Regions from separate parts of the Pseudalkalibacillus sp. A8 genome, predicted to be linked through region 1. Evidence: riboswitches for the same ligand, from Rfam matches in the RefSeq annotation. Region 1 holds a riboswitch; each other region holds the start of a gene.

Region 1 (7,629 bases):
AGGGATGACGAATATGGTCGTCGCCTTCATGTTCCTTGTAGCTATGTTCTTTGCGCCACTTGTCGGGGCGATTTCAGGGCTCGCTGCCATCACTTCTCCAACATTGATCATTGTCGGAAGCTTCATGCTATCAAGCCTTTCTAAAATAGATTGGAACACATTCGATGAGGCATTCCCAGCATTCCTGATCATTTTGACGATGCCGCTTACTTCGAGCATTGCCACTGGAATCGCCCTTGGCTTCATCTCTTATCCGCTGTTGAAAATCGTACGTGGAAAATGGCGTGAAGTCCATCCGTTAGTCATGTTGTTCGCTGTCCTATTCTTTATCCAATTGGCTTATGTACCACACTAATACAGTGTGTGAAAGGAATCGCAAAAAGCGGTTCCTTTCTTTTTGCCTATATAGCCAAACCTTGACCGATGATTATTTCCCCCTAAATGCCTAACATCAATACCCTCTTAATAAATACTAAGACTTTGTGCCTCTTTTCATTTATAAAAGTTCATCTGTCATTCATACCCATTTAAAAGACTCCCTTTAATGTAAGTCCTGTAATCAAAATTACTTGATTGGGGATGAGAAAGTGTTCACTTTTGATGGGAAAAAATTCGCTATGGTATTATTCACATTTTCAGTTGTTGCAGCTCTGATGGTGTTGCCGCTCGAACGTGCTGGAGCAGCCATTCATGATCACGTTGAAAATGTAGCTCACCGCGGTGCCGCTGGCTATGCACCTGAAAACACGATGGCCGCTTTTCGAAAAGCGTTTGATATGAAGGCTGATTATGTGGAAATGGATGTCCAGATGAGCAAGGATGGAGAGCTTGTGGTCATTCATGATACCACGGTTGATCGGACAACTGACGGTACAGGTAAAGTAGGTGATCTTACATATGGAGAGCTCCGTTCCCTTGATGCGGGAAGCTGGTTTGCTTCGGAATTCGAAGGTGAGCCGATTCCAACTTTTGAAGATGTATTGGATGCCATGCGAGGTAAAACAAAGCTCTTGATCGAACTGAAAGCCCCATCTCTATATCCTGGAGTTGAGAAAAAGGTAGCTGAAGCGTTGAAAGAGCGGAATATGGATAAACCGAAAAACAATTCTGTCATTGTACAGTCATTCGATTTCAATTCGATGAGAACGTTCCACAATCTTTTACCTGACGTTCCAGTTGGTATCCTTACCTCAAACTATCAGGATCTGACTGATGAATCGCTTAATGAATTCAAAACCTACGCAGATTACATAAATCCGAACAAAAATCAAGTCGATCGTGCACTTGTAGACCGTATCCACGCTCTCGATATGGGCATCATGCCATGGACTGTCCGGGCTAAAGAGGATGTCCAGCCACTGCTTGATGCAGGCGTGGACGGTATCATAAGTGACTACCCGGATTACGTGCCCAGGAATTACGGCAAGCAGTAACCTAAAGATCTATTTTGAATCTTGATGAAATAAGTCGAATGTTGATATATTTAAAAATATGTACACAAATAAGGGAGCTGGCCTATAGGACGTTACTGTTTTGCGATGTTCCCGGCCGCTCCCTTTATTTTCATTCCGAGGGCAAATATTCTTCCAGCTTTAATTTTCGTTTCTGTGCAGTTGGAGGACAGCTTAAGTTGTAATTGAAGATTTTCTTGTTGATTTCCTCTACAGACTTACGGATGTTATATTCACTTGAGTATTGAGCCAATTCCGCTTTCAGTCGTTCAATCTCTTTGTCCATCTGAATCCAAGGCGGAAGAATATTGTTGTCTTTCATCACCTTATTCAATAAACGATCAGGGTTGTACGAATGATCCCCATCAAGCTTGAGAGGTTTCCCTTTACCTTTCAGGTTGTCGAAAGCACCTTCTTGTTCAGCCCGTTTGATGATGTCACCTATGAGATCTGAATACTGGATTTCATCCACTTCCGGCTTCTTCTTACCTTCATTGTCCTTACTCACGTCCATCCCTCCCTGCAAATAGTCGTTGTTTATATGAACAACTCCCTACTTATAGTAATACGGGATAGACCGGAAAAATCCTCATAGCATTTTTGGCAATTACGTGAATTTGTGTGGTTTACAGCTCGTCAAAGCCATTGTCATCTGAGACCTTCGTGTATTGTCTGGATTTTTGTTCAAAAAAGTCACTTTTCCCTTCATTCACTGATTCATAGGCTTTGATCCAGGGCATCGGATTTTTGCGATGTTCAGGATAAGGCCTGTCCGCGCCAAGCTGATTTACGCGTTTGTTGGCGATGAATTTGATATAAGAATCAAGTTCAGATGAAGTGATGCCTGGGAAACGGTCTCCTAAAATGTAATTCCCCCACTTGATTTCCAGGTGGGCTGCTTTTTTGAACGTTTCACTGACAAAATGCTGTGCTTCTCTCTTATCTAAAGAGAATTCATCAATAACCGCATGATAGATTTTTGTGAAAAGATGGACGTGCAGCTGCTCATCACGATTGATGTAATTGATCATCGTAGAGGTAGAAACCATCTTTTGATTCCGGGCCAGGTTGTAGAAGAAGCTGAACCCTGAGTAAAAGTTCAATCCTTCCAGGACGACATCATAGACGATCGACTCCAGAAATGTCTCAGGCGTCGGATTTTTCACAAAAGACTCGTATCCTTCTATGATGAATTCATTCCGCTCCCGTAATACAGCATCATGCTTCCAATACTCGAAGATCTCGTCCTGCTTCCCTTTGTCGACGAGACTTGAAAGCACGTAGGAATACGACTGGTTATGGACCACTTCCTGAAAGGCGAGCACTGTCATCAACGCCGTCAAGCTCGAATCGGTCAGATAACCGGCAACCCGGTTCGCATAATCAGTCTGGATGCTGTCAAGGAACGCGAGCAGTCCGATGATTTTGTTGAATGCTTCCTGTTCCTCTCCAGACAACTCCGTATATTGTTTACGATCACCAGACATGTTGATTTCGAATGGTGTCCAAAAGTTCGAAAGCATCTGCTTATACAGCGGATATGCCCACGTATGGCGGACATCATCCCAGTTCAAGACATTTGAGCTTTGCCCATTCAGAATACCTGTAGAGGCGTTCGGGGCTCCAGGGACATACAATTCCCGTACGTTAAGTGTCGCATCAGCTTTCACAAGAATCACATCCTTCTACATCTTCGTGTGAGGTGGAACGGACATAATAAGTCGTCTTCAACCCTGAATTCCAGGCACTAAGGTGCAAGTCGAGAAGTTCCTTCGCTTTCACCGTATTCCGTACATATAGGTTGAATGAAATCGATTGATCGACATGTCGCTGTCTGGCCGCATTTTGCCGGATACTCCATTTTTGGTCGATATCATAAGCACTTTTATAAAACCACGTTGTTTCAGGTGACAAGTCAGGAGCTGTCACAGGTATTTTCGAGTTTTTCTTCTCTTCGGCATATTGCTTTTTAAAAATCGGATCGATGCTCGCTGTAGAGCCTGCTATGATGCTCGTTGACGCATTCGGTGCAACCGCCAGCAGCCAACCGTTCCGGATCCCTTCGTTTTGGATCTTGTTCCCTAGTTCACGCCACTCTGGACTTTCGTAGCCCCTCTTTTCAAAATAAGCACCTGTATTCCAATCGCTGCCTTCAAAGGCCGGATAAACACCTTTTTCTTTTGCCAGGGCATGACTAGCCTGGATTGTCAGGAAATTGATTTTTTCATAGAGCTGATCTGCAAAGGTGACCGCTTCTTCCGATTCCCAACGGATCCCTTTCTGGGCGAGTAAATGATGCCACCCGAACGTCCCTAGTCCGATCGCCCGGTATTTTTCATTCGTCAGGATCGCTTGCTTCACTTCGATTTTATCTTTATTGAGTTCGATGACGTTATCGAGCATCCGTACTTGAGTCGGAATGACCCGCTCCAACACATCGTCCTTCATGACCTTTGCAAGGGAGAGGCTTGATAAGTTACAGACGACAAAATCACCAGGTGTTTTCGTGATGATGATTTTCCCATCCTCGGTCGTTTCCTCTTCAACCGTAGTCGCAGACTGGTTTTGCGTGATTTCCGTACAAAGGTTGGTACAATAGATGATGCCTCCATGGCGGTTGTTATTAAGTCGATTGACTGTATCCTTGTAAAACATGAACGGGCCGCCTGTTTCAAGCTGGCTGATCATGATCCGTTTCATGATATCGATCGCCGGCACGGTCTCGCGAGATAGGAAGGGATGATTGACGCATTGTTCGTACTTCTTCCGGAAGCTTCCTTCACCTTTGGTTTCATCGTAAAAATCATCCAGCTCGAATCCCATCAACTTTTTTACTTCATGAGGATCGAACAGATGCCATTCTTCACGGTTTTCGACTTTTTCCATGAAAAGGTCAGGGATGACGACCCCTGTGAACAGATCATGTGTTCTCTGCCGCTCGTCCCCGTTGTTCAGCTTCGCATCGAGGAAGGCGAAAATGTCTTTTCCGAATACCGGGTAGTAGACCGCCACAGCACCGTTCCGCTGTCCGAGTTGATCAACATTGACAGCGGTCGTGTTAAGCTGCTTCATCCAGGCGATCACACCTGAAGACGTGTTTTTGTACCCTTTGATGTCAGAACCTTTACTGCGGATCTTACCGAGGTATACACCGATCCCTCCACCTGCCTTACTGAGCATCGCGATGTCCGTATTCGAGTCATAGATTCCCCGCAAGCTGTCATCCACTGTATCGATGAAGCATGAACTGAGCTGCCCATGCGCTTTCCCTGCATTAGCAAGTGTCGGCGTGGCTACTGTCATATAGAGGTTTGATAGCACCCAATAGGCCTCTTTTACAAGGTGAAGACGCTTTTCCTTCGGTTCAGGAATCATCAACGTCATCGCAATGACCATCCATCGCTCTTGAGGCAGCTCGTATAAATGGCGATCATGATCTCGGGCAAGATAGCGGTCTGCCAGCATCCGGATACCGGCATAGGTGAACAGCTCATCCCGCTCGGGCACCAGTTCCGCTTCAAGCTCGTCCACCTCTTCTTTCGTATAATGAGTAAGCAACTCTTTGTCAAAAAGACCTTTTTTGATCAATGATTGAAGCAGATCATGGAAGTTTCGATAACCAGGCGCTTGCTCACGATTTCGAGCGGTTTCATCATAAAGAGAATGAAGATGGATTTGGGCACAGACATACGTCCAATCCGGCTCTTCTTGTGTAATTCTTGCCAAACCTTCTAAAAGCATCAAGTTGATGATCGCTCCCTCATCGGCATTATTATCCGATTGAATCGTTGCTTTCTCGATTAAATCCGATACATCCAGATGAGGAAATTCCTCTTTAAGTTTTTCAGTAAGCTCAATAAGTTGCATCGGAATACGCTTTTTATTTAATTCAGTCGTCATTATGAATTCCTCCAATTCAATTAACTATGAAATCATTAAAAAAACCACCCGGATCTCGAGTGGTTGAAACGCAGACGGTTTGAGATTGGAACGGGTCCGTATGAAAGACCAAGACCGAACTGAATAGACGTCCACGCTTCAACCCTTAACCCCCGAAGAATTGAAACATTCAAGCTCAGGCAGGTCTACTGACTTTTGCTTCTTCCTACTAGGAACCCTTCCCATATAAGCACCTATTGCTAGACTCTCTTATACAGTGGTTTATTCCGTTCGTCCACAATTACAGTTGCGGGGACAGTCCTGGATTCTCACCAGATTCCCTATCAAGTCTCCTAAAGAGACACCTGTCACTCGAATAAATCTATATATTGTATTACTAACCTTACAATCTCACTAAATGTAGTGTTTGTCAATATGTTTTTAGAATAGTTATAAGATGGTGACTTTAATTCTAGAAATTTTTTTGTTGATCCTGGAAGAATGGCTGGTAATCCTAGAAATCTTGCAGCTAATACTAGAATTCTTCATCATATTCCTAGAAAATAGTACAAAAGACCCTATATCTAGCCCGTATCTTCCATACCTAAAGGCACCCAGTGAAGAAAACGTAATCCTTCACAAAAGTGCCTTTGTCGTTTTTAAAGTTATATGTTCAGCTTTAAACTATTGTTTGGCTTTTAAGATCCTCGATATATCGGAATGCTTCTTCTATCTCTTCTTCTGTGTATTTCTGTTTTTGCTTCACGACTTGAATCTTTTCTCCAATCTCCTCATTTGAAAGATGATCGAAATAAAGGATGGTTGAAATAAGTTCAAGCATGCGTGAAGGCTGTTCATTCATAGAAGTTACACAGTCCTTGAGCGGTTCTAGATCCATATCATAATGCTTCAAGAATTGCTCGCCATCAACGGTCAATGTGTAACGGTATTGATAATAGCCTGATACCTTTTCTTTCGTCTCTTCGATAAATCCTAGATTACAAAGTTCTTCGACACGTAGAGTCAGTTCCTCAGAATATGGCCCGTAAAAATGGAATTGATATTTTTCTCCGAAAGGAAAGTTCAACTTTTTTGCGATATAAACCATTTTCTGAAGCTTCTTCCTTCCTACGACCTCCTTGGCGTAATCGAACAATGCAACCAACCGTGCATGATGTTCAAGCACGATGATCCCCTCCTATAATTCTAATATTTCACCGATTTTTCTCTTTAAGTCTTGATCTTCTATTGTCTCTATCAGATCCGATGGATAATACAACTTATGGTCGGTCCGTTTTTTACCCGATATGGCTTCGACAACCGTAGACTCCCTGGACAACTCCCGATATTCCCCGCTCTTCATCAACAAGTGGATCGGCAGGCGTTCTTCTTCCTCACCTGGGCGATAAAAGTCATAAGGCAGGTCTGACGATGAATCGACAATCAAATAGTAATCCGGGTCGATATTCGCTTTGACGAAATAGGTGTAGAGTCGGTGCCAATGCTCCATATGGACGTTTGGATTGAATTCCATGTACTTGAAAAGACGGCGATTCAAAAACCGCTCACAAAGATCACTTAATATCTCATCTTTCTCTTCCTGCCATGCCTGGAAATAAAACTGGATGATCCCTTCGTCAAGCTTGATATAATCATCCAAATCGACATCATCATTAAATAATGAAACGAAATGGACCGGCTCCAACTTAAAGGTATAGCCTTCTTTGTGGAGAGCCTTCGCACGATGGAGAATTTTTGAAAGAATGACTTCCGCACTACGAGTCACTGGATGAAAATATACTTGCCAATACATTTGATATCGGCTCATTATATAGTCCTCTACAGCATGCATCCCGCTATGTTTGATGACGACCTGATCTTCTTTCGGGCGCATGACTCTCAAAATCCTTTCAATATCGAATTGTCCGTAGCTGACCCCTGTAAAATAAGCATCACGAAGCAAGTAATCCATCCGGTCTGCATCAATCTGGCTTGAGATCATACTGACGACGAGCTTATTTTCATAAGTTTTCGCAATGACTTCGGAAACTTTACGTGGAAAGTCATCATCCACCTTTTTTAAGACGCTGTTCACTTCTGTATCACCAAGGATGATCGATTGCGTGAAATTTTCGTGGTCAAGATTGAATACTTTTTCAAAGGAATGTGAATAGGGACCATGCCCGACGTCATGCAATAGTGCAGCTGCTAAACAAAGGATGCGCTCTTCATTGTTCCAATGCGGCCTGCCCTGAAAGATTTCAATGATTCGGCGGACGATTTCATACACCCCTAATGA
Region 2 (7,629 bases), 1.8 Mb from region 1:
TTTCACCATCACAAAAGTCACATGCTTTAATTTGGAACACATCACCTATTGGTGACAATAAAAGCCCGACATCAGTCAGTCTTTTTGTAATCGCATTTGGATCTTCAGTTGGGATCTTCAGTAGAATTTGATGATGTGGTGTATATTCCATCGTTCCTTTTTCACCCACAACCTCTGCCAATACGACCATTTGCTTCGGTGTAAACTTCTTATTGACAACCCCTGGGCTGACAGCAAACTCAAAAATAGATTCAACAGGCTGAGAGATGGGGGAAGTATTCCTACTTCCGTCGATCGTTTCTGATCCATCCAACTTTTCGAGCGCTTCCATTACCAGTGATAGAGGCGTACTTTCTTTTTTAGTTGCTGCACGAATCGTTTGTCCGTTTTCATGCTTCCCTTCATGAAGCGCCCACGGTTCATTTTCCGGTCGTAAGCGCTCATGTGGTCGTAATCGTTGTACCTCCGTGTTTAACGTATACTTTTTTTGGTAGCCTCTTGGTGTGATCATTTTATCGTCGTAAAAGAATGTTGAAGCGTTTCCGATTATGACGGTTGTAAGCATCCCTATCTCAAAGTCAAGCATGTGTGCCAAGGTTGTCATTACAACACGTTCACTATCCCGGTACGCACTTTTCACAAGACCGACTGGAGTATCAGGTGATCGATATTTTAATAGAATTTGCTGAGCTTCGACAATTTGTCTTGTTCTTTTTCCGCTTTTGGGATTATAGAGTGCAATGACAAAATCACCAAAACCAGCAGCCTCGATTCGCTTTTTAATTATTGTCCAAGGTGTTAAATGGTCACTAAGACTAATCGTACAAGCATCGTGCATAACGGGAGCACCGAGTAGTGAGGAACAAGAGTTGATGGCCGAAATGCCAGGGATAATCTCCACCTCAACACCTGTTGATTCCTTCCAGCCCTTTTCTACAAGTACCTCGTACACAAGGCCAGCCATACCATAAACCCCTGCATCACCACTTGAGATAACAGCCACTTTTTTTCCTTGTTCAGCATATTTAACGGCTGCTTGTGCACGACTAACCTCTTCTGACATGCCTGTACTGATAATCTCTTGATCTGTCAATAAATCTTTTATCAGGTCTACATATGTTTTATAGCCAATCACATAATCACTTTCCTGAATGGCTTCCTGAGCTCGTTTCGTAATATGCTCAAAACTGCCAGGTCCAAATCCAACAACTAGAAGCTTTCCTCTCAACTAAACCAACTCCCTCAATAGTTCAAATAGCATAGACACTCCTAAACCAATACTATAAATACCAGTAATAGAACCAAGAATGAGAAATAGCTTTTGACGCAGCCTCGATTTCATAAAGCCCCATGAAAGAACAAATGTGATACAAATTGTGGATAGCAATAGACCTACAACAAATAATATAAGCTGTGTTGTCGCAGCAGAAAGATCATTAAAGCCGACAGCACTCGTAATGGCAGCAACCTGAGTCGGACTTTCCACACCAATACCATGGATAATTCCAATTATGAATGCCCCGATAATACCCATGCTTATTGGTGATATTTTGGCCTCAGTAAAGCCAAATTTACTGCCGATCTTCGATAACCATTCATAGACGATCGTGATCCGACTTTTAAATTCATAGTCGTGTCTATTTTTGAACAGGCTGTTTATGATAACTCCACCTAAAACAAGTAATGTTATGCTTACTAAAACTTCAAGAGAAAACTGAGCCCCTTCAGGAAGGCGTGTACCCATGAATAATGTGAGCAGGCCAATCACGAGCACAATGGCGCCATGGCCGACCGCATACATAATTCCCAATGAGAGCTGCTTGTTTCGCTTTCCTTCACTACCTACCATGTCAGCAATTGCTGCTACATGATCACTATCTAATCCATGTCGAATACCGATAAGTATCGCCAAACCTGCAAACGTTATTAACTCCATCAATTAACCCCCAATTTAACTGGCTTCTCGATACCTTCAATCGAAGCATCACTTACCTTCACCAAGCCTTCGTCGTCATATTCATAAAGTACCGAATCCTTCAAATTAGCATCTTTCTGTAAATGGTTTTGTATAATTTTACGACCAAGCTCCGGTGTTACCTCTTTAAACCATTTTCCTTCAGGGTACACAATAACAATGCATGCATCTTTACACCTCCCATTACATCTAGTTCTCGTTGTATGAATCTGATTATCAATATTTAATTGTGCAATCTCATCTCGAATTGCTTGAGTGACTTCCTCTCCACCTCTTCTCATACAGCTGGACCCGTTGCAAATCAAAACATGACTCTTCAAACCACTTAAATTCCATGTCGTCATTACGTGTTCACTACTTTCTCTGTTTTGTTATGATCAAATAAAAAGACACCTCCATACGTATAGAGGTGCCCAGTTTATTTTCATATGCACTTACATATGCACTTTTACCGAAGACATATGTATTTACACGGAAGATAAATCCGTATCACTTCTTTCACCTATGACCCGTAGGTATTCCTAGAAGATAGCATAGGCAGGTCTCCTGACTTAGGTTCATCATTTCATTGCGTCTTCCCGATGTTAATCAGTGACAATGTAACAATGAAATTCCCCCTTACAGTGGCGGGACCGCGTCGGACTTGCACCGACTTCCCTTTTAAGTATAGTGAAATATCTATACACCCATGCTATATTATTCAATTGTCTGAATAGAGGCATTTCAAAAAACTTCTTTATAACCAATTGCTTTGAATAAGTAGCTTTGACATGATAAAAGCCTTAACTTGATCTCCAAGTTAAGGCTTGAGCTAGTCTATCGATGTTGCAACAAAAGCAAACAACACAAATTAACCATACTCATCCTTCCCTCCGGAGAATAAATAAAACAAATTTAAAAGCAGGTCTTCTGGCTCGTGCCTCAAGCTTACTCTTGTCCCCTTCCCGGTTGACCCAGTGGGATATTATTTGACAATTTCATCAGCACATACAGTAGCGGGGGCTGCATCGGATTCAAACCGATTTCCCTATTATCTCAAGGATTACCTTGAGCACTTTTAAATTATATTAAGTTTGTAACTATCTTTATCCTTATTTAACGTAATAAAATTCTGCTTTTCAAGTGTTGTTTTTTATAATCCAGTATGTTATGAATTGACTTTCGTTGGACAGCTATGGTCAATAGAAAAGGTCTAGATTTTAGAGAATTCTACCTTCTAACCTACGAAGTCAAAGTATACATGAGAATATGAAAGTCAGAACGGCAAATACGCCGATCAACCCATCTACTTCAACCCGTAGTCCGGTTCTTGCAATGGGAACCTGGCAGAAACACTCGGACCCTATTACCGGGCATATACGAGGATTTGGGATATGAGACTTCATACCAATATAGCAAACTCACATACCATACGATAATCAACCGGAAAACCTGAACTTTTTCCGGTTGGAACACGATTAATGTTCGTGTTTTGCGGGAGGACAGGTGATTCAGGACTATTTTCCCTTGAACGTTCCCAAAGTCTCAGGTCCATTGCCACGTATCCCTTCTTCCTATTTAAACAGTCTATTGTAAAAAAATGTAGGTTTATAGAATGAATTAAGTTGGAATGTATTGTCAAAATTTATTCCTTGTAGTAATCTGTCCTCGATTTAAATCACACCGATCAAAATATGGACTAGTTCATTGGTGGTAAACAGCTGTCATCATTCAATCAAGGAGGAAAATTGGATGTCCAGGTCACACAAGCATTTCTTTATAACCGCCCTTGTAATGCTTATGGCCATCGGCGTTCTTGCACCTGCACAGACACAAGCAAGTACGGACGATGGCGGAGGGTAATGGCTTCCAAACGATAAAGTCGAAAAGCAACCGAGCTGATACAGTAAGGAAAGTCCATCGAAGAGCTTGGGATCAAGCAAGATCAGCTTCACAAAAAAGAAGGCATCCAGACATTAGATGAGTTAATAAAAAAAGAACAGCAAAGCGAAGCGACCTACAGAGCGAACTTGGCCCCAAAAGGAGGTAGTTTATGTGAAAAAGCAGTGGCGAGGATTGGCCATAGTTATGTGTCTAGCGTTGTTAATCAGCGTGATAGCGTCTTCAGACACGATCCAAGCAAGTAGTGGATCAACAGAAGAGGGGTACAGTTGGTTTGTTATACTTCCTGGAGATGCGAAAAAAGCAGCTTCAATGCAAAAACAGTTAGAGAAAGGGAAAACTCCTGTTGAACTGGGGTTAACCTCAGTAAAAACAGAGAAGCAGCCGTTACGATCCCTCAGCGATATTCAAAAAGAAGATGCCAAAGCTCAGCAGACCTATGATGTAAAGGTAGATCCACCTGTACAAATTAATAAAAAATGGGCACCACCAAGATTTCAATATGACTACATCAGCAAGCAAGAATGTTTAGATAACATTGAAAAAAGCGAAAGAGATGAAGGGTGGATTAAGAACCCTTATGCCTGGTGTCGAAGTAAAATCGTAAGCTACGGATGGGTAAAAGGTAAATGGCCTTTCCGCACAGTCTATGGGGTCGAGTATCGCATCACCGAAATCGGATATGGCACAAACTCTGAAGATAAGAACAAGAAGGAACGGGAAGTGAATTTCGACTATTACATCGACGATATCTATACCACGCACTCGATGATGAACGGAGCCAAATTGAAGGTGGATATCAACTGCAATGCTTTGGTTCATGTGGAGGACTGTAAAGAGTCGAGATCAACTCCAGCCATCGAAAGAACGATCGCTCAGTGGAAAAACAACAATTTTGGAACCAAAAAACTGTATTCCACCCCGCCGCCCAAAACAGATAGTAATCCTGAACAGACTGGCTACATGGAGTTTTTCACCCACCAAGTTATGGACCCACCTAGATTTCCCACACGAACAGTGGATTCTCCGAAACAGAAGGTTCGTTGGGATTCTGCAGACTACATGATTGTTATTAATCCCAATCAAACATTCTACAATGCCGGTATCTTTAGCAATGTCAAACCAGTCATTCATTTCTCTTACAACAATCCAAGCGTTATGAAAGAACAAGCACAACACATCAAAGATGCCCTGGAACAGCCAGAGAAAACTTATCCATATCCAGGAATGGGAAAGACTATCCCAAGCACTCTAACCAGACTAAAGGATAAAGAATTAATTCGTAAAAACCGGAAAAAATCACAAAGATGGTGTAAGAGGTTGGCTGAAGCAGGGACGATACCAAAACCGGCCAACAGTGAGTGTGACGAGTTTCCCTTTGCCTCTACGAATCAAGGTTCATATACTGGAAGCGAATATAGTGTTTCCGTTCGTTACATCGATAAGGATTCCAACCAAGCAGGTGGTGCATGGCTCGGTGCCTGGTACGCCTATGACCGGATCCTGGATGGAGATGCTTTTGATGTGGAGGTCGAAGCTCCTGAGAAAATCGCGACGATCCAATCGGAAGGCCAGCCTCAGGACGGCCAAGATAACCGGTCAAGTGACAACTTCACAATCGGGAACATCCCTCCTTACGCGACCAAGTTGCAATGGAAAATCGTCGACGGTCCGAAAGATGCAAAATTCGATGTCATGAAAGACATCAGCTTCGGCGTCGATGAAACGATCTTCTATGACCTAACAGACGGATCCGAGACAGAAATCGAAACGAGCGAAGATTTCTACATCGCTAGACCGGAAAACACCGATGGAGAAAGCTTCACTGTCGAAGTCTATGCAATCCCATAATAGTTTAGAGGCTGTCCAAAACAAATATAGGACAGCCCCTTCTCTTCTATTAAGTTCTTTTCGAGCGCATACCTTTCACTATTTTCAGGTTACCCACGTTGAGAAATTGAGCATATTCATTACTGGTTACATCTACTAATGCTACTTTCCCTTCCTCATCATAATGGATCCCCCATCCATATTTCTTAACTAAAGGAGAAGCCCTGAGGCAAGCTTTGGGTTTTGAAAAGAATTGTTCGCGGAGTTCATCTAGATTTTTACCTGATTCAATCTGGTTCTTGATCAGATAAGTTTTAAACTGTACATCTTCCTGGGTATATCTATAGGGATTATTTTTGATCAAGTCATATTCAATAGATGCGATCGTCGGTTTTCCACTTCTTGATGCAGGCACGGTACCTGCACTGACACCTGAATCCTCAGAAATGGTGATGAATGTGTTTTTGTAAGACATATAAACCCTCCCTAGGGTAAAAAAAATCTTTTGAAAAGGGGATGCTGGTCGTTTATAAGACTCATGATACTCGTTTCATTTATACGAAATTCTCGCTATAAACCTTCCGTAATTCAGCCGAATTGTCTTGCCACTCAATTGGATCACCTTTTATTATCTGGGTTAGGACAGATAAACATCTATGCCATCCTGCAGCAGTATTAACCGCCATTGTTTTATCGTCAAAAGTATGAGTGAAGATCATTCGTGCTCCCTCTTCCTCTTCTAATAACGAGATCTGGATCAAGTCGTCAACCTCTTGGAAACAGAATGTATGAGGCTTTTTCAATTCTGTGATGATCCCTTCATATGTCGTCCCTTCACCGTCATTGAAAGCGATCTTACCACCAGGTCTAAGATCCATCTCGCCAGTAGCGAATGGGTACCACTGAGAGAAATCACCAGGGTTTATAATCACACCAAAAACATATTCTAAATTAAAAGGAAAAAAACGCTCAAACCTCAAAGTATAACGGCCATCTGTTTCATGTAGTGTCCCGTAATTATCCATCATTTCATCCTCCTATTTTATTTCTTTAAGTTCATAAAGAATCATTCAGGAAAAAGGTGAAGCATTAACAAGATGGGTTTGCTCTTCTCTCAAAGATAGATTGAAAGTTGTCCCTGTAACAAAATATCAAGTAACCCAGAGTGAAGACAAGTATTGTGGCAAGAAGGAGCAAGGAATGATCTAAAGATAAATGGAGTAAGAAAATATTGGCTACAATTGGTGATAAGATCATAATCACAAAGGGGATAAATTGATTTAATAACAGTAAAATTCCACATATGACTTCCAAAGATTTCTCGATCACAAATAGATACTTGTATTGGAACATCGCCATTGCTTCTGGACTAGTTGCAATAAATGTGGCTCTAATCCAAAAATGACAAAATATCCGTTGATACCTGCGACAAGAAAAATTACACCTAAAAATAACCGACTTATGTGCATCAATACATCATTCAATTCCCTTCCTCCTATTAGAGTCTATATAAAACTTGATTTACAAGCCCTTGATGTCGGCAATAAGTTCAGGTAACCCATTATTGAAATAATGCCTATAGCCGTCGAGTTCCCGGGTATTTGCATGTGGAAGATTTTCTGCGTAATGACCAAGGTGGGAAATAGGTACGACTTCATCGTCCCGGCTTTGATAAAGGAAAATCCGAGATATTTGAGGGAGCTTTGATACGAAACCATCTTGCAGTGTGTATTCTTTAACTTGCCAATCTTCGTCTTTGCCCCAGAATGGAGCTGAAATCAGAAATAATCCAGAGATGGGTAGTTGGAAATTTCCTTCTTAAAGATATTTCAACAGAACGGAACCGCCCAAAGAATGACCGATTAACATAACCTCACCGTCCAATGCAGAAAGTTCTTTTTCAATCTGAACTTTCCAAAGTGTATACTCAGGATTTTCTGGCT
Region 3 (7,629 bases), 1.2 Mb from region 1:
ATTTCCGCTTCGGTATCTGAAATCGCGAACAATGGACCGAATCCAGACTCCACATTTTTCGTAAAATCAATCATCGACCTCAACGTGCCTTGTTCAACGTCTGTCAGATATCCTGCTTCTTTGATCATTGATTTTTCCATGAGCGCGTTACACGGACAGACGGTTACACATTGACCACAGTTGACACAAGAAGATTCATCAATCGGTACATCGTTATCCCAGAGAACGCGTGGCTGCTCCCGTTCCCAATCGATCGTCAGCGTTTCATTGACCTCGACATCCTGGCAAACCTCGACACAACGACCGCATAATATGCATTGGTTCGGATCATACCGGTAGAACGAACCTGAATCATCAATGTCGTATCCCTTCTCTTTGAAAGGAAGCTGTTGGTGTTCCTTCTGCATCTCAGCCACCGTGTTATGGATATTGCATCGTCCATTATTGTAATCACAAACCGTACAATACAATTCATGCTTGTGTAAAATCTGGTCCATTGCTAGATCCTGAGCTTTATGTACATCTTCGTGCTGCGTACTGATTTCCATATCCGCTTCAAGTTTCGTCCCGCAAGCCCTCTTCAGTTTCCCATTCACTTCCACGATGCACGTATCACAACTCTGGATCGGACCTAGGCTTTCGTGAAAACAGATGGCTGGTACACTGACATCTTCTACTTCTAAAAATTGCAATACGTTCTGCCCCTCTGATGTCTGATACTCCACCCCATTGACATTGACTCGAACCATTTCCTCAGACACAGTTGAAACCTCCTCATTTTTCTCAATCACAAATAGAGCAAGCGATCATTGATGGAATTTCGCTGCTCTCAAAATACCTTATCTAGTACTCTGTTTCCCGTTCAATCTTGCTGTAAACCATCTATCAATATTCCAGCGAGCCTCTTCCACTTTCATTTCTTTCAAACAATTGAATGTTTAAAACCGATAAGAACGGGAAAAATGATATGATGTATACATAGATTCTTACATAAGGGTTATAGGTTCATTTTAAAAGTTTTCTTAAATTCAAATGTTGATTTTTTCAGATAAAGCATAAAGCGAAATTTGCGACTCTCCTGCGGGAAAAGCGAGCCAGGCAAGACCCTGCATCGATTTAAGGATCTTCGAGTATAATAATGAACTTCGACTAAATACCACCACGTCCCTATGGTGAACGTCGAAGCCAGCATAAGGAAAGCTTCTAAGAATTCTCATCGCAGACACGAAAATGATTTCATTTTTGTGTTGAGATCCATGTGCAAGTGAGGAGGCTTGCGGTTCGCCAGCGGAAAGGGAGTGAATTTCGCGAAAAGCAACAAGTGAAAATAACAGAGCTTTTGAAAAAGGAAAAAAAACGTCGAACGAAAAAACCGATGGTAAGAGCCTAAAAGTTTGACCTATATTGACCTATTGAGTAAGATGAAGTAAAGCCATAAAGATACTTATGGAAAGAGGAGGATTTCTGAAATGAACTTGATCCCAACAGTTATTGAACAGACGAACCGCGGGGAACGTGCCTATGATATTTACTCCCGCCTTCTAAAAGATCGTATCATCATGTTAGGAAGCGCGATCGATGACAATGTTGCAAACTCGATTGTAGCGCAATTATTATTCTTAGCTGCTGAAGATCCTGACAAAGACATTTCGCTTTATATCAACAGTCCTGGAGGATCCATCACTTCAGGTATGGCGATTTATGATACGATGCAATTCATCAAGCCGAAAGTCAGCACAATCTGTATCGGTATGGCAGCATCAATGGGGGCATTCTTACTTACAGCTGGAGAACCTGGAAAGCGTTTCGCACTTCCGAACAGTGAAGTGATGATCCACCAACCACTAGGCGGAACACAAGGTCAAGCGGCTGACATTGAAATCCATGCTCGTCGAATCATCGAAATGCGTGAAAAACTAAACAAAATCATCGCAGAACGTTCAGGGCAACCACTAGAAGTTGTTGAACGTGACACAGATCGAGATAAGTTCATGAGTGCTCTTGCAGCGAAAGAATACGGTCTGATTGACGAGGTCATCGAAAAACCGGTAACCCAAGATAGTAAATAATCGTTCAAGAGACTGGCTCCGATTAAATCGGGGTCAGTTTTTTGTTGCCAAATGCTAGTGATCATAAACACACATTCTAATGGTTTTACCGAAGCTTTGCCTGGCAATACGGACAATACTTCGGTAACCGATTGAAGGTCAAGCCAGGCGGCTTGAATGCTTTTCTGCACACTTGGCAATTTGAACGGTAAGATTGATTGGTGCGCCCAATCCTGATCCGCAAATAGAAAAACAGGGCGAGGATCAGAAAAAAACCGATCCATACAAGGTTGAGCATCTTGGATCTCTCCCCTCTTCTCTATTAATCCTGTACCTCGGTTCAATGTATATTTTAAGAATACCAGAAATAGTAATGAGGGAGGACAAAATTTCGGGGTGATCACTTGAAAGAACTCGATGGTCGACTTAATGTTGAAGATCTGGAAACATGTAACTTACCATTTTGTGGACAAACGACAGAGGAGGCACCTCACTTTAATGCTGAAGCTTACAACAACGTTGAAAAGAAAATCATCGATGTATCACTTAAAACATATAAAGGGAAATGGGTCATCCTCTTTTTCTATGGAAGTGATTTTACTTTCGTTTGACCGACTGAATTAGCGGCGGTCGCTGCTATTTTATCCTAAGCTGCGTTCATTGAATGCAGAAGTGTTGGCAATCAGCACAGACAGTGTACACGCACATAAAGTATTCACCGAAACCTCTCCTTCGGCTTCAAAAGTCAATTTTCCGTTGGTCAGCGATCGGAACCAGGTGATCACCCGTGCCTATCGTGTACTGGATGAAAAGAAAGGAGCGGCGCTTCGGGCTACTGTGATTATCGATCCTGACGGAGTGATCGTTTCCAAACTGGTCAATCCTCTTGAGGTTGGGCGGAACATTTTTGAAATTTTAAGATTGCTTCAGGGAATCCAGCATGGACGGAAAACAGGCGAAGGCGTCCCAGCCAACTGGTTACCCGGCCAACCAGGCATAAAGAGGAATTCGATTATGATCGGGAAAATCTGACATCGCCTTCTAGATAATCAAAAAGCGAATTATGAAGATGATTTCGGTATTTCCTTGGCCGGAGTCTTTTTGCTGATATTTCCGAAATTCACTCCTGAACAGTGATCTGAAAGAAAAGTGGAAGCGACCCGATTAGTCACTGGAAAGCTGACGAGGAGGCTCGAACTAAACAAAGTTCGGTTGTGCGTTGGTAAGCACTTCAACCTAAAATAATGGCATCCTTTTCAAAGATGTACATGAATTTTTAGTGGAAATCTATTCTGTTGATATGTACAAAACTGTCACGACCCCTTTCTTTGTTTTTCTATGTGCTCTCCAGCCGCCTTAGTTGGAAAACATAATTTTTAAAAAACAGTGTTTGACTCTTTTTGACGGCCATGCTAGTATTCTTTTATTAATCCAATTTATAAATCTCTTATTCAGAGTGGTGGAGGGACTGGCCCTATGAAACCCGGCAACCGACCAAACGATGGAGCTTGGTGCCAATTCCAGCAAAGCGAATGCTTTGAGAAATGAGAGAGGTCTTTCAAATCGAAACCTCTCCTCCGAGAGGTTTTTTTGTGATTGACAGTCAAATATCGACGTTCCACAGGTGCTGGACCTCTATGCAGTTCCAGCTTAAAAGGGAAGTCCGGTGAGATTCCGGCACGGTCCCGCCACTGTATTTGGGAGCAGCCTGCAAGCATGTCACTATCTCAGTATGGGAAGGCGCAGGTTTGTGAAGAGCATAAGTCAGGAGACCTGCCTATGGAACCCTACACTACGACCTACGAGGAATAGGCAGGTGTTGGCATCTTACGGGATTCGTCTGTCTTCTTCGACAGCTTTTTCCCTATGCCGCTCCGCCGTCTCTCTTCTAGGAAAGAGGGATTTTTTTATTGGATTGAAAAAAGAAACATGGAGGAATGGCAATGCAAAAAGCAAAAAGTTCAACCATCGGTTACCCGAGAATCGGTGAAAAACGTGAATGGAAGAAAGCACTTGAACAGTTTTGGAAAGGAAAGCGGACCGAAAAGGGATTGCTTGAGGAAATGGAACAGCTTCGCTTGCAGGACTTAAAGAAGCAAAAGGATCTTGGCGTCGACTGGATCCCAACCGGGGACTTCAGCTATTATGATCATGTGCTTGATACAGCAGTCATGTTCGGATTCATCCCGCAGCGTTTCCAGTCATCAGGGGAAGAATCGCTGCTTCAAACGTATTTTGATATCGCCCGCGGGAACAAGGTAGCAGTCGCGTCCGAAATGACCAAATGGTTCAATACCAATTACCACTATATCGTCCCTGAAATTGAAAACGATGCAAAACCTTACCTGACAGAAAATCGCCCGCTTTCCTATTTCCTTGAAGCGAAAGAAAAGCTAGGCATTATTAGTAAGCCAGTTCTTCTCGGCCCGATCACCTTTTTAAAACTTGCGAAAGGGTATGAAAAGGAAACGTTTGGAAATCTTCTGGAAGCACTTGTTCCTCTATACATACAAGTGCTGCAGGAACTGAAAAAGGAAGGCGCAGAATGGGTCCAGATCGATGAACCGATTTTATGCACGGGCCTGGACAAAGAAGAGCTTGCCTATTTTAAAGAAGTCTATGGTAACATTCGACTGGAACTTCCTGAATTGAAAGTCCTTCTGCAAACGTATTTTGAATCGATCAATCACTATGAAGAAGTCCTGTCTCTCCCTGTCGACGGCATCGGAATCGATTTCATCCATGATGATGGAGAAAACCTTGCCGCTCTGAAAAAACATGGCTTCCCTGCTGACAAAACCCTTGCCGCAGGTCTCATCGATGGCCGGAACGTATGGCGCAGTGATTTGGAGAAAACATGGCAGCAAATTGAAGTGATACGTAAGCATGTCAATGATGAACAATTGGTCATCCAGCCATCCTGCAGCCTGCTGCACGTACCGGTTACGACCGATTCAGAAGAACGATTAGATGATGAACTGAAGCACGCTTTGGCCTTTGCTGACCAGAAATTACAGGAGACCGTCCTTTTGACCAAAGGTGTAAACGATGGAAAAGACAGTATCGCTGCTGAGGTAGAGAAGCAGATGAGCCGTCTTGATCAGTTTTGGAATTCAACGGAACGCAACAACCCGGACGTTCAGGAGGAAGTGGAAAAATGGAAAGGAAAAGAGCCAGCCCGTGCCCTCCCTTTCATCGAACGCCAGGCTTTGCAGCAGGACGTTTTCCAGCTACCTTTACTGCCTACCACAACCATCGGAAGCCTTCCGCAAACGACGGAAATCAGGCAGGCACGCTCCCGTTTCCGTAAAGGGAAATGGTCAACAGAAGCTTACGAAACCTTCGTTAAAGAAAAAACATCCGAATGGATTGATCTCCAAGAAGAAATTGGACTCGATGTTCTCGTTCATGGAGAATTCGAACGGAACGATATGGTCGAATACTTTGGTGAAAAGCTCAAAGGATTCGCCTTTACAGATTATGCGTGGGTTCAATCTTACGGTTCCCGTTGTGTGAAGCCGCCGATCATTTTTGGTGATGTAGCTTTACCAGAGCCGATGACCGTCAAGGAAATCATCTATGCCCAGTCACTCACGAAGAAACCGGTCAAAGGAATGCTTACAGGACCGATCACGATTCTGAACTGGTCCTTCGTCAGAGATGACATAAAACCGTCCGAGGTCACAAAACAAATCGCCCTGGCATTGCAAAAAGAAATCAAGTATTTGGAAGACAACGGCATCGGCATGATTCAGGTTGATGAACCTGCACTCCGCGAAGGCTTGCCGCTGAAAAAAGACAAACAGCAAGCGTATCTTAATGAAGCTATCTATGCGTTCAGAATCGCTACTTCATCGGTGAAAAATGAAACACAAATCCATACTCATATGTGTTACTCCGAATTCGGGGAAATCATCGATACGATCGACCAACTGGATGCAGACGTCATTTCGATTGAGGCTGCCCGTAGTCACGGCGAATTAATTGAAGACTTTGAGAAAATCGGGTACGACAAAGAAATCGGACTTGGCGTGTACGATATTCATAGTCCTCGCGTCCCAAGTATCGAAGAAATGGAAAAAAGCATTCTCCGTGCTTTGCAGGTCCTTGACCCCCGCCAATTCTGGGTCAACCCTGATTGCGGCTTGAAGACCCGCGGTATCGAAGAATCCATCGCCGCCCTGAAAAATATGCAGGAAGCAGCCCTTCGTGTACGAGAAAAGCAGACAACTTCGGTACAAGGATAATCGAAGACTGTTGTGATCGCATTTTTGATCAAGCTCCCCTTTTTCTTTCAAAGATAGATAAATAAATGTTAAATGCCTGTCCCATCGGTGGGACAGGCACTTTTTTCATTGTTATTTTTGTCTTGATAAGAATTCGCCAATAACTCTTTTACCTGATTACGACAAACCGGATTGTGCATTTTTTCGTTTCACTTCATCTATAATCGTTCCTGAACTGGCAAACAATGTTGTTAAGTACAGAGAGACCCAGACACTTATGGGTCATCCCCATCTTATTAAATGACAAGGTTGATGCGATTTCCGGAAGGATCCTCCGACCAGAGAACGCCGTCTACTTTTTCCACAATAAAACCTAGTGAAGTTAATCGTTCAACAGTCTCCTTCAATCTTTGATGATTTGGAAAGTTGATCGTATACCACTTCATCCCGACTACATTTACAGGCGGCCGCTGTGCACCTGTTCCATTCCAGGTGTTCAATCCGACATGATGATGATAACCGCCAGAAGCCACAAATAAAGCCTGGTGACGGAATGGTACCGTTATTTCGAAACCTAGCCCATCAGTATAAAAACGCTTCGCTTCTTGAAGATCATTGACATGGAGGTGTATATGCCCCATCACTGTTTCAGCAGGAAGTCCTCCCCATGCTTTTCCGTCAGCTTCCTTCAGCAAGCCTTCCATATCAAGCGGATCACTGACAAACGGCAGTTCACCATTCTCCCAAGTCCATTTCTCGGCTGGACGATCCGTGTAGATTTCAATACCATTCCCATCTGGGTCAGCTAAGTATAGCGCTTCACTGAACAAATGATCCGCTCCGCCTTGGAGAGGATATCCCTTTTCTATAAGCCTTGTTAATGATGCACCAAGGTTTTCCCTTGTCGGTACCAGGATCGCAAAATGGTACAGTCCGGTCGATCTTGTTCGTTTCGGTTGAGCATCCCTATTCTCTTCTAACGTGATAAGAGCTTTTGTACCATCAACTGTCAGCGATGCCGCTCCCTCTTGTTTCTCTAAAACTGAAAAGCCTAAGACATCCGTATAAAAATCGAGAGAACGATCAAGATCAGAAACAACCAGATGCACAAGACCCACATATATGTTTGAATGACCGTGAAATTTCATTTTCAATTCCTCCTACTTACTTTTAATAAGTTGTTGACTTTAGTATACCACACTTCTTGTTACTTACAATAAGTAAGTTGATAATTATAAAATCCTCCTAAATCAGCGGACAGATTATGGAATTTACCTGATTAACCCTATTTTTTACTAGACGAACCTTAGTTTTGGTTACATTAAAAAATCCGATTCACAAAAAAACACCGCTCC
Region 4 (7,629 bases), 1.6 Mb from region 1:
GGTGAGAGGAAAATCACCTACCGTCTTCGCGATTGGTTGTTCAGCCGTCAGCGTTATTGGGGTGAGCCGATCCCGATCATCCATTGGGAAGACGGCACAAGCAGTGCTGTACCAGAAGAAGAGCTTCCATTGACACTCCCGAAAACAGACAACATCAAACCTTCGGGAACAGGTGAGTCGCCGCTAGCAAATATTGAGAAATGGGTGAATGTCGTCGATCCTGAAACGGGTAAAAAAGGTCGACGTGAAACGAATACAATGCCGCAATGGGCGGGAAGCTGCTGGTATTACCTTCGTTACATCGATCCAGATAACAACGAACAGCTTGCTTCAGAAGAAAAGTTGAAGCACTGGCTTCCAGTCGACCTTTATATCGGTGGAGCGGAACACGCAGTCCTTCACTTGTTGTACGCACGTTTCTGGCATAAAGTCTTGTATGATGTTGGTGTAGTGCCGACAAAGGAACCGTTCCAGCGTCTTTACAATCAAGGTATGATTCTTGGAGAAAACAATGAGAAGATGAGTAAATCGAAAGGGAATGTCGTCAATCCGGACGAAGTAGTAAAGACCCACGGCGGGGATACATTACGTCTATATGAAATGTTCATGGGACCGCTTGATGCGAGCATCGCCTGGTCCGAAAATGGATTGGATGGCTCACGTCGTTTCTTGGACCGTATATGGCGTCTGTATGTTGAAGAGGATGGAACGATTTCGGGTAAAATCCAGGATGTCGAGCCGAATGAACAGTTCGAACGAGTGTATCATCAGACGGTAAAAAAAGTTTCTGAGGACTTCGCAGAATTGCGCTTCAATGTCGGTATCTCACAAATGATGGTCTTCATCAACGAAGCGTATAAGCAAGATGTATTGCCGAAGACGTTGATGGAAGGATTCATCCAATTGTTATCACCAGTCGCTCCGCATATTGCCGAGGAGATTTGGGAGAAGCTCGGTCATACAGAAACAATTACGTATTCTGGATGGCCGACGTTCGATGAATCGAAGTTGACGGAAAATGAAGTGGAGATCGTCGTTCAAATCAACGGTAAAGTTAGAGCGAAGTTGATGGTTCCGACGGATGCTGATAAAGGACAATTGGAAGAGATTGCTTTGTCCGACGGTAAAGTGAAAGAGAACATCGATGGTAAAACGGTACGTAAAGTCATCGCAGTACCCGGAAAATTGGTCAACATCGTCGCAAATTAATCAAAATGAGAAGGATTGGCTTCGGTTTAGAGGTCAATCCTTTTTTAAATGATAGGCTCTGTTATACTTCATTGTTGATATACGAAATTCATTCCCTTTCCGCGAGCGATCCGCACCCCTCCTCACTTGCACATGGATCTCAACACAAAAATGAAACCATTTTCGTGTCTGCGATGAGAATTCTTAGAAGCTTTCCTTATGCTGGATTAGACGTTCACCACAAGACCACTTACATTCCATCCTTGTAGTTTTGCGCCGAGTAACCGCAGGCGCAGGACGTGGGGGTATTTAGTCGAATTTCATTATTATACTCGCGAAGTTCATTATTATACTCGATGATCCTTAATTGTTGTCCGCTGCGGGGTCTCGCCTGGCTCGCTTTTCCCGAAAGAGTGTCGCGAATTTCGCTGAAAGCAATATATAAAAGAAATCAACATTAACCTTTAACAGCGCCAAATGATAAGAAAGATAAAAATTTTGGTGCAGTGAAATAATGTCTAGCTCCATCGCCAAACCATTTGGATCGCTTCAGACCTCCTGCAGCGGTCGACACATTGAATTACTGCTTAAGTAGTAACCAATGCAAAACCAAGTCTTTGTTTGGTTTGAGACTCCTCGTCGGACTTCCAGTGGCCTTCGTGGCTAACCAGGGCGCTTGCGCTTTTCTTTATAATTGATGTGCTATAATGATGGAGTATAATTTCATATGTTGCTTTATGGTGGACTGATGTTTCTGATCAGTCCTTGAAAGGGAAGCCGGTGAGAGTCCGGCGCGGTCCCGCCACTGTGAGGTTGAGGTTCTTGAACATGCCACTGTTTCATTAAGAAATGGGAAGGGGTTTTGGGACTGATGAAGCCGAGCCAGGAGACCTGCCATAAGGAAGGACACAGAAATTCCTACGGGAGATAGGAGGGTGTTACGTGCAAAAACGATTGGAATCTATCATGACATATCTCGTTATGAACCTCTTCGATCTTAGCCTGGCATCTTCTTTATGAGGGTGTTTTTTATTTTTTGGCTCTGTTATTCTTTCTTGTTAATTTCCGGGAGACGTGGTGGTTGTTACTCGAAGATCCTTTTAGTTGTAAGCTGCGGGGTCTCGCCAGGCTCACTTTTCCCGCAGGAGTGTCGTGAAGTTCGCTTAAAGAAAATTCTATTAAAAGTCAATAACAAGATTTAACAGAGCCTATTTTTAAAAAAATCGGAGGGGAAGAGATGGAACAAGCATATCCAATAGGGCGTTCAAGAATTATTCAAACCAAGCTGGTTTTACCACCAGACACGAACCATTTACAGACGATCTTCGGTGGTATCGTTTTATCGTATATTGATGAAATCGCTGCACTGTCAGCGATGAAGCATTCGAAAAGTGTAGTTGTCACAGCATCGATCGATTCAGTAGATTTCTTGTCATCTGCTAAAGTTGGTGATGCACTGGGGCTCGAAGCTTTTGTCACATATACCGGCAGGACATCGATGGAAGTTTACGTTAAAGTGTTCTCTTCCAATCTATTGACTGATGAAAAAACATTGACGACCGAATCTTTTCTTACGATGGTCGCTGTAGATTCTTCAGGGAAACCTGTCCCTGTTCCGAAGGTCATCCCTGAAACCCCAGAAGAACAGAGGTTATACGACACAGCACCTGCACGAAAGGAAAATCGTAAAAGTCGCTCGATGATCCGTTGAATTCCAAGGACCTGCTGCATTAGTGGCTGGTCCTTTCATTTGGTGGAAAAAGTAGATTGATCGTTAAATTACCCCACTTCGTCGTTCAATCACTTAACTTCGTCATTAAACCATTACTCCCCCGAAAAAAAACTCCCTCTACTGAATCAATCCCTTTACTTTTGTTAGTGAACTTCGTAAAATAAGTGGCGAAACAATAAAAATGACATGACTTGATTATAGATATCGAAAGGGTGTTGAGTATGGAGAATGAACTTAAAACAATCACACCAGCGGAGGTTGAAAAGCTTTTAAAAGAAGGCGAGAAAATTTCCATCATAGATGTTCGTGAAAATGAAGAGGTAGAAGCTGGGAAAATTCCAGAAGCGAAGCATATTCGTTTGATGGAAATTCCGGATCGATTGAATGAGATCGAAAAAGACGAGGAACACATCATGGTTTGCCGCTCAGGAAGACGTAGTGAAAATGCCGGTTATTTTTTACAAGAGCAAGGCTTTAAAGTGAAAAATATGGTCGGCGGAATGCTTGAATGGGAAGGCGAAACAAAATAATAACCAGAAAGAAAGGGGAAACGGAGAGATGATTTGGGGAATCATCCTGTTTGTGGTAGCTGTTTACATCTTCTTCTCCTATCTACTTCCTTATTTGAAATTGAAGGCATTTCAACAAGAGGCTGTAGACCAAAATTTGTATTGCATGATTGATGTCCGTGATTATCAATCATCTTATCGTGATCCATTTCCGGTCATGACGAAGAATATTCCTTTATCCTATTTGTCTAGAACGACGAAGGAAGAAGAAATTTGCGACCGGGATATTGTTGTGATCGCAGAATCAAAATACGGAGCGGCAATGGCAGCACGGATTTTAAAACGGAAAACGGACAAATTTATATATTATGTAACGGTTACCTGACAAAAGTAGAAGTCTTTCGTCAAAGGATTTCCAGCACCCCCAGGTGAATTTTACGTGATAAACGTACGATTCAGGGGGTGTTTTTTTGTTGCAAATCAAACTCTTTGAGGCTCAACACGAAGAAGATCTTGAAGAGGAGGTCAATGATTTCCTTTCACGACTGCATGAATCCAAATTCATCGAAATCAAATATCAAGTCTCTATGGCAATTGATGAAGATACAGAAGACTTCGAATCTCTCTATAGTTTTTCAGCGATGGTCCTTTATCGGGTATGATAAAAGAAAAAATGATAGACTAGTAGGAAAAGGGTTTAGGTGTGAGGATATGATTCGATATTGCATTTGTTTTATGATAAAAGGCCAGGAAGTACTGATGCTTAACCGGGATAAAGCACCGAACAAAGGCCTATGGAATGGCGTCGGGGGGAAGCTCGAGCCTGATGAAACCCCTGAGCAAAGTGTGATCCGGGAGGTTCAGGAGGAGACCGGTTATTGTATCACATCTCCACGGTACGGAGGAATTGTCCGATGGGAAGTTGACGACAAGGAGATCGGCGGGATGCATGTTTTCTTCGTACATCTGACAGAACAAAACAGGTATCCGACCCCTGTTAAAATGGATGAAGGGATTCTGGATTGGAAAGGATTATCTTGGGTACTGGAAAAAGACAATCTAGGAGTCGTCAGCAATATCCGATACTTCCTTCCGGAAATGCTTAAAAATGATGAGCCTTGTGACTTTCTATGTATTTACCGAAATGGCCGTTTGGAACAAGTCAAAGAAATGGGACTGACTCGTTAAAGTCAGCCCCTGTTGTACATTTCTTCAGCTTTCCGTCGGATCCCCATCAATTTCTTGTCATTGTTATCGTAAACTTCGAAACCGAATTTCTTATACAAACCATGTGCATCTTCCGTGGCCAGCATGATCCTTCTTAACTTCAGTAGATCGGGATGAGCCATGACTTCTGTCATCATCCATTTAGAAAGTCCTTTACCTCTGTGGTGTTCATCTACAAAAACGTCCGCCAAATAACCGAATGTGGCGTAGTCTGTAATCACTCTGGCAAAACCGACTTGGTTTTGTTCGTAAAACAGTCCGACACAAAGGGAGTTTCGTATTGATTTTTCAACTGTGTCAAAATCAATCCCTTGCGCCCAATAAGAGTCTTCGCTTAAGTACCGGTGGATGTACGGAATATCCAACTCATCGCGATCCATGGTAAGAATGTACTCGTCTTTATACTTGTAGCCCATTTAATCGTCTCCCCTCGGTTAATCTTTTGCTGCATTCGTTCCAGCTAGATGACCAGTCACAAACGCACAAGTAATGTTGTAACCTCCGGTGTATCCGTGAATATCCAGTATTTCACCACAGAAATATAAATTTTCAACAAATTTAGAACGCATTGTATTCGGTTCAACTTCCTTTGTTGAAACTCCGCCGCCAGTTACAAAGGCTTTTTCAATCGGAAGAGTTCCATTTACTTTAAAAGTAAAGCCTTTAACAAGTTTTGCAACATCCCGTAACGAAGCGTGTGGTAGCTGGTTATAAACCGTATCCAAGCGGATATCTGCCTGCTCAAGTAAAAAGTGAAGATAGCGCTCTGGAATCCATCCTTTCAATGCATTTTTGATGGCTTTTTTCGGTTCATCCTTCAATAATGCCATTAATTCTTGATAAATTTCTTCTACATTCTTATCCGGCATAAGGTCAATTTTCATTGTCACATAGCCGTCTTTGCTTTTCTTCAGAGCTTTGACGACAAATTGACTACAGCGGAGTACTGCCGGACCGGAAATCCCGAGATGTGTGAAAATCATGTCCATCCGATGGGTGATGATCGGCTTTCCATTCGGTTTTAAGACACTCAAGGCGACATCGCGCAAGGACAACCCCTGAAGCGTTTTTTCTTTTATGAACGTTTCGTCAGAGGTGAGGGGAACTTCTGTCGGATAAAGTTCTGTAATCGTATGTCCGGCATCTTTCGCCCAGGCATAGCCATCCCCCGTCGAACCGGTATGAGGAACTGACTTCCCCCCAACTGCAATAATTACAGCCCTTGAAAACATTTTTTCGCCGTTTTTCAATTGAATTCCTTTAGCGTGCTGGTTTTCATAAATCACTTTCTGGACTTCGGTATTGGTACGGATGTCGACTCCGAGCTCATTGATTTTTTTTAGCATCGCAGCAACGACAGACTGGGCTTTATCGTTCATAGGAAACATCCGGCCGTGGTCTTCCTCTTTCAAACGGATGCCCAGGCCTTCAAAAAAGGCGATGATATCTTCATTATTGAAAATATTGAAGGCGCTGTAGAGGAATTTTCCGTTTCCAGGAACATGCTTGATGATTTCTTCAATTGGTAGACGGTTCGTAACGTTACAGCGGCCACCGCCGGAAATGGCAAGCTTTCTGCCCAATTTATTCCCTTTATCAACTAGTAAGACTGAGGCACCGTTAGAAGCACTCGCAACAGCTGCCATCAAACCTGACGGGCCACCGCCGATGATAATGACGTCATATTTCATATGTACACCTACTTTTCTTTACCTACACTGTAAGATACCATGATTATAATACGTGTTCAAAATCTATGACAGATTAAGCAAGGAGGCCTATAGCATTGGAGAATCAATTCAAACCATCTGTTACAGAAGCATACATACCTGATGATGGCGGATGGACTTCCTATAAGGAAACAAATGTATTATTGATATCCATTCCACGATTTGATCAACTCGTTCAAATAGAAAACAAAGGCTACTCTTATGTTTGGTTATACGATGAGGAGATGGATGGTCATATCTTCTGTTTTAAACTGGATAGTGGTGAAGAGCGAGCCATCCTATTCAAACATGAACATGCCGGAAGACTCCTTCAAAAGGAAGAAGCACAAGAGTTGTTCCATATTGCAGTGGCATCAACCAAGTTGGATGAGATTGACGACGATACATATTTATTATGGCTTCCAAACGTGGAGTTCACTCCAAGACCGTTACCTTAAGAAAAGCTTTAGCGAAAGCTATCATACTATGGTAAAATACATAGGATTATATGACATGGCATTGGGAGTTGGAACGTTTTATGTCAAAGTTGATACGTGGCACGTTGATTCTTACAGCGGCTACTTTCTTTTCTAAATTTTTGGGATTGATTTTCGTCATCCCGTTCGAATGGTTAGTCGAAACGGATGAAGCTTCCGGTGGGGCGCTTTATAGTTATGCTTACACGCCCTATACCGTTTTCTTGAGCATCTCGACATTAGGGTTGCCATTAGCTGTTTCGAAATTCGTATCCAAATACAATGCATTAGGGGATTATGTTACCGGAAGGCGACTGCTAAAGTCTGGGCTCGTCGTCATGTCAATCAGCGGTTTTTTTGCATTTCTGATCCTGTTTTCCTTAGCTGAATGGATTGCGACCTTGATGGTAAGTAGAGGAGGAAGTAACGGAAACTCATTAGAAGATGTAACGATGGTGATTCGATTAGTTTCTACAGCTCTTATCATTGTTCCGATCATGAGCTTGATCAGAGGATATTTCCAGGGATTCCAGTCAATGGGGCCTACGGGACTTTCGCAGGTTGTCGAGCAAGTCGTGAGGATCGGGTTCATCCTGATCAGTGCGTTTTTAGTCATGATCGTATTCAAAGGAGAAGTGAGTACAGCAGTAGGTTTTGCTACGTTCGCTGCATTCATCGGGGCGATGGCGTCATTAATAGTGCTTTTATGGTACTGGAAAAGACGGAAGCCCAATTTGAATAAATTGTTGAAAAATAGTGTGGACCACAAAATTTCGTTACCGAAAATG

What was found. Region 1 has a riboswitch for cobalamin ahead of ACJROX_RS29290 (ribonucleoside-diphosphate reductase subunit alpha). Riboswitches for the same ligand answer to the same signal wherever they lie in the genome.
Region 2: linked by a shared signal. The riboswitch ahead of ACJROX_RS08415 ((2Fe-2S) ferredoxin domain-containing protein) and the one ahead of ACJROX_RS29290 (ribonucleoside-diphosphate reductase subunit alpha) in region 1 are both predicted to bind cobalamin.
Region 3: linked by a shared signal. The riboswitch ahead of metE (5-methyltetrahydropteroyltriglutamate--homocysteine S-methyltransferase) and the one ahead of ACJROX_RS29290 (ribonucleoside-diphosphate reductase subunit alpha) in region 1 are both predicted to bind cobalamin.
Region 4: linked by a shared signal. The riboswitch ahead of ACJROX_RS21740 (acyl-CoA thioesterase) and the one ahead of ACJROX_RS29290 (ribonucleoside-diphosphate reductase subunit alpha) in region 1 are both predicted to bind cobalamin.

Annotation. Positions count from the first base shown of each region.
Region 1 is NZ_CP174509.1:5,873,369-5,880,997, forward strand. It holds gene ACJROX_RS29270 (NCS2 family permease) at 1-355, shown strand, start outside; gene ACJROX_RS29275 (glycerophosphodiester phosphodiesterase) at 618-1,433, shown strand; gene ACJROX_RS29280 (DUF1992 domain-containing protein) at 1,564-1,959, opposite strand; gene ACJROX_RS29285 (ribonucleotide-diphosphate reductase subunit beta) at 2,078-3,121, opposite strand; gene ACJROX_RS29290 (ribonucleoside-diphosphate reductase subunit alpha) at 3,111-5,351, opposite strand; cobalamin riboswitch at 5,512-5,714, opposite strand; gene ACJROX_RS29295 (YwgA family protein) at 6,010-6,516, opposite strand; gene ACJROX_RS29300 (HD domain-containing protein) at 6,529-7,629, opposite strand, start outside.
Region 2 is NZ_CP174509.1:1,621,885-1,629,513, reverse strand. It holds gene cobJ (precorrin-3B C(17)-methyltransferase) at 1-1,228, opposite strand, end outside; gene ACJROX_RS08420 (High-affinity nickel-transporter) at 1,229-1,936, opposite strand; gene ACJROX_RS08415 ((2Fe-2S) ferredoxin domain-containing protein) at 1,936-2,319, opposite strand; cobalamin riboswitch at 2,494-2,680, opposite strand; cobalamin riboswitch at 2,857-3,049, opposite strand; purine riboswitch at 3,254-3,357, opposite strand; gene ACJROX_RS08410 (hypothetical protein) at 3,357-3,509, opposite strand; gene ACJROX_RS08405 (NucA/NucB deoxyribonuclease domain-containing protein) at 4,010-5,707, shown strand; gene ACJROX_RS08400 (DUF6157 family protein) at 5,757-6,161, opposite strand; gene ACJROX_RS08395 (SRPBCC family protein) at 6,241-6,711, opposite strand; gene ACJROX_RS08390 (hypothetical protein) at 7,012-7,170, opposite strand; gene ACJROX_RS08385 (hypothetical protein) at 7,505-7,629, opposite strand, start outside.
Region 3 is NZ_CP174509.1:4,695,373-4,703,001, forward strand. It holds gene fdhF (formate dehydrogenase subunit alpha) at 1-749, opposite strand, end outside; gene clpP (ATP-dependent Clp endopeptidase proteolytic subunit ClpP) at 1,470-2,069, shown strand; partial or broken gene ACJROX_RS24000 (peroxiredoxin) at 2,489-3,080, shown strand; SAM riboswitch class I at 3,493-3,599, shown strand; cobalamin riboswitch at 3,654-3,844, shown strand; gene metE (5-methyltetrahydropteroyltriglutamate--homocysteine S-methyltransferase) at 3,992-6,295, shown strand; gene ACJROX_RS24010 (VOC family protein) at 6,571-7,422, opposite strand.
Region 4 is NZ_CP174509.1:4,230,249-4,237,877, reverse strand. It holds gene leuS (leucine--tRNA ligase) at 1-1,209, shown strand, start outside; cobalamin riboswitch at 1,910-2,102, shown strand; gene ACJROX_RS21740 (acyl-CoA thioesterase) at 2,426-2,899, shown strand; gene ACJROX_RS21735 (rhodanese-like domain-containing protein) at 3,142-3,450, shown strand; gene ACJROX_RS21730 (rhodanese-like domain-containing protein) at 3,479-3,814, shown strand; gene ACJROX_RS21725 (sporulation protein Cse60) at 3,900-4,091, shown strand; gene ACJROX_RS21720 (NUDIX hydrolase) at 4,165-4,617, shown strand; gene ACJROX_RS21715 (GNAT family N-acetyltransferase) at 4,620-5,072, opposite strand; gene ACJROX_RS21710 (NAD(P)/FAD-dependent oxidoreductase) at 5,091-6,347, opposite strand; gene ACJROX_RS21705 (hypothetical protein) at 6,443-6,823, shown strand; gene ACJROX_RS21700 (polysaccharide biosynthesis C-terminal domain-containing protein) at 6,904-7,629, shown strand, end outside.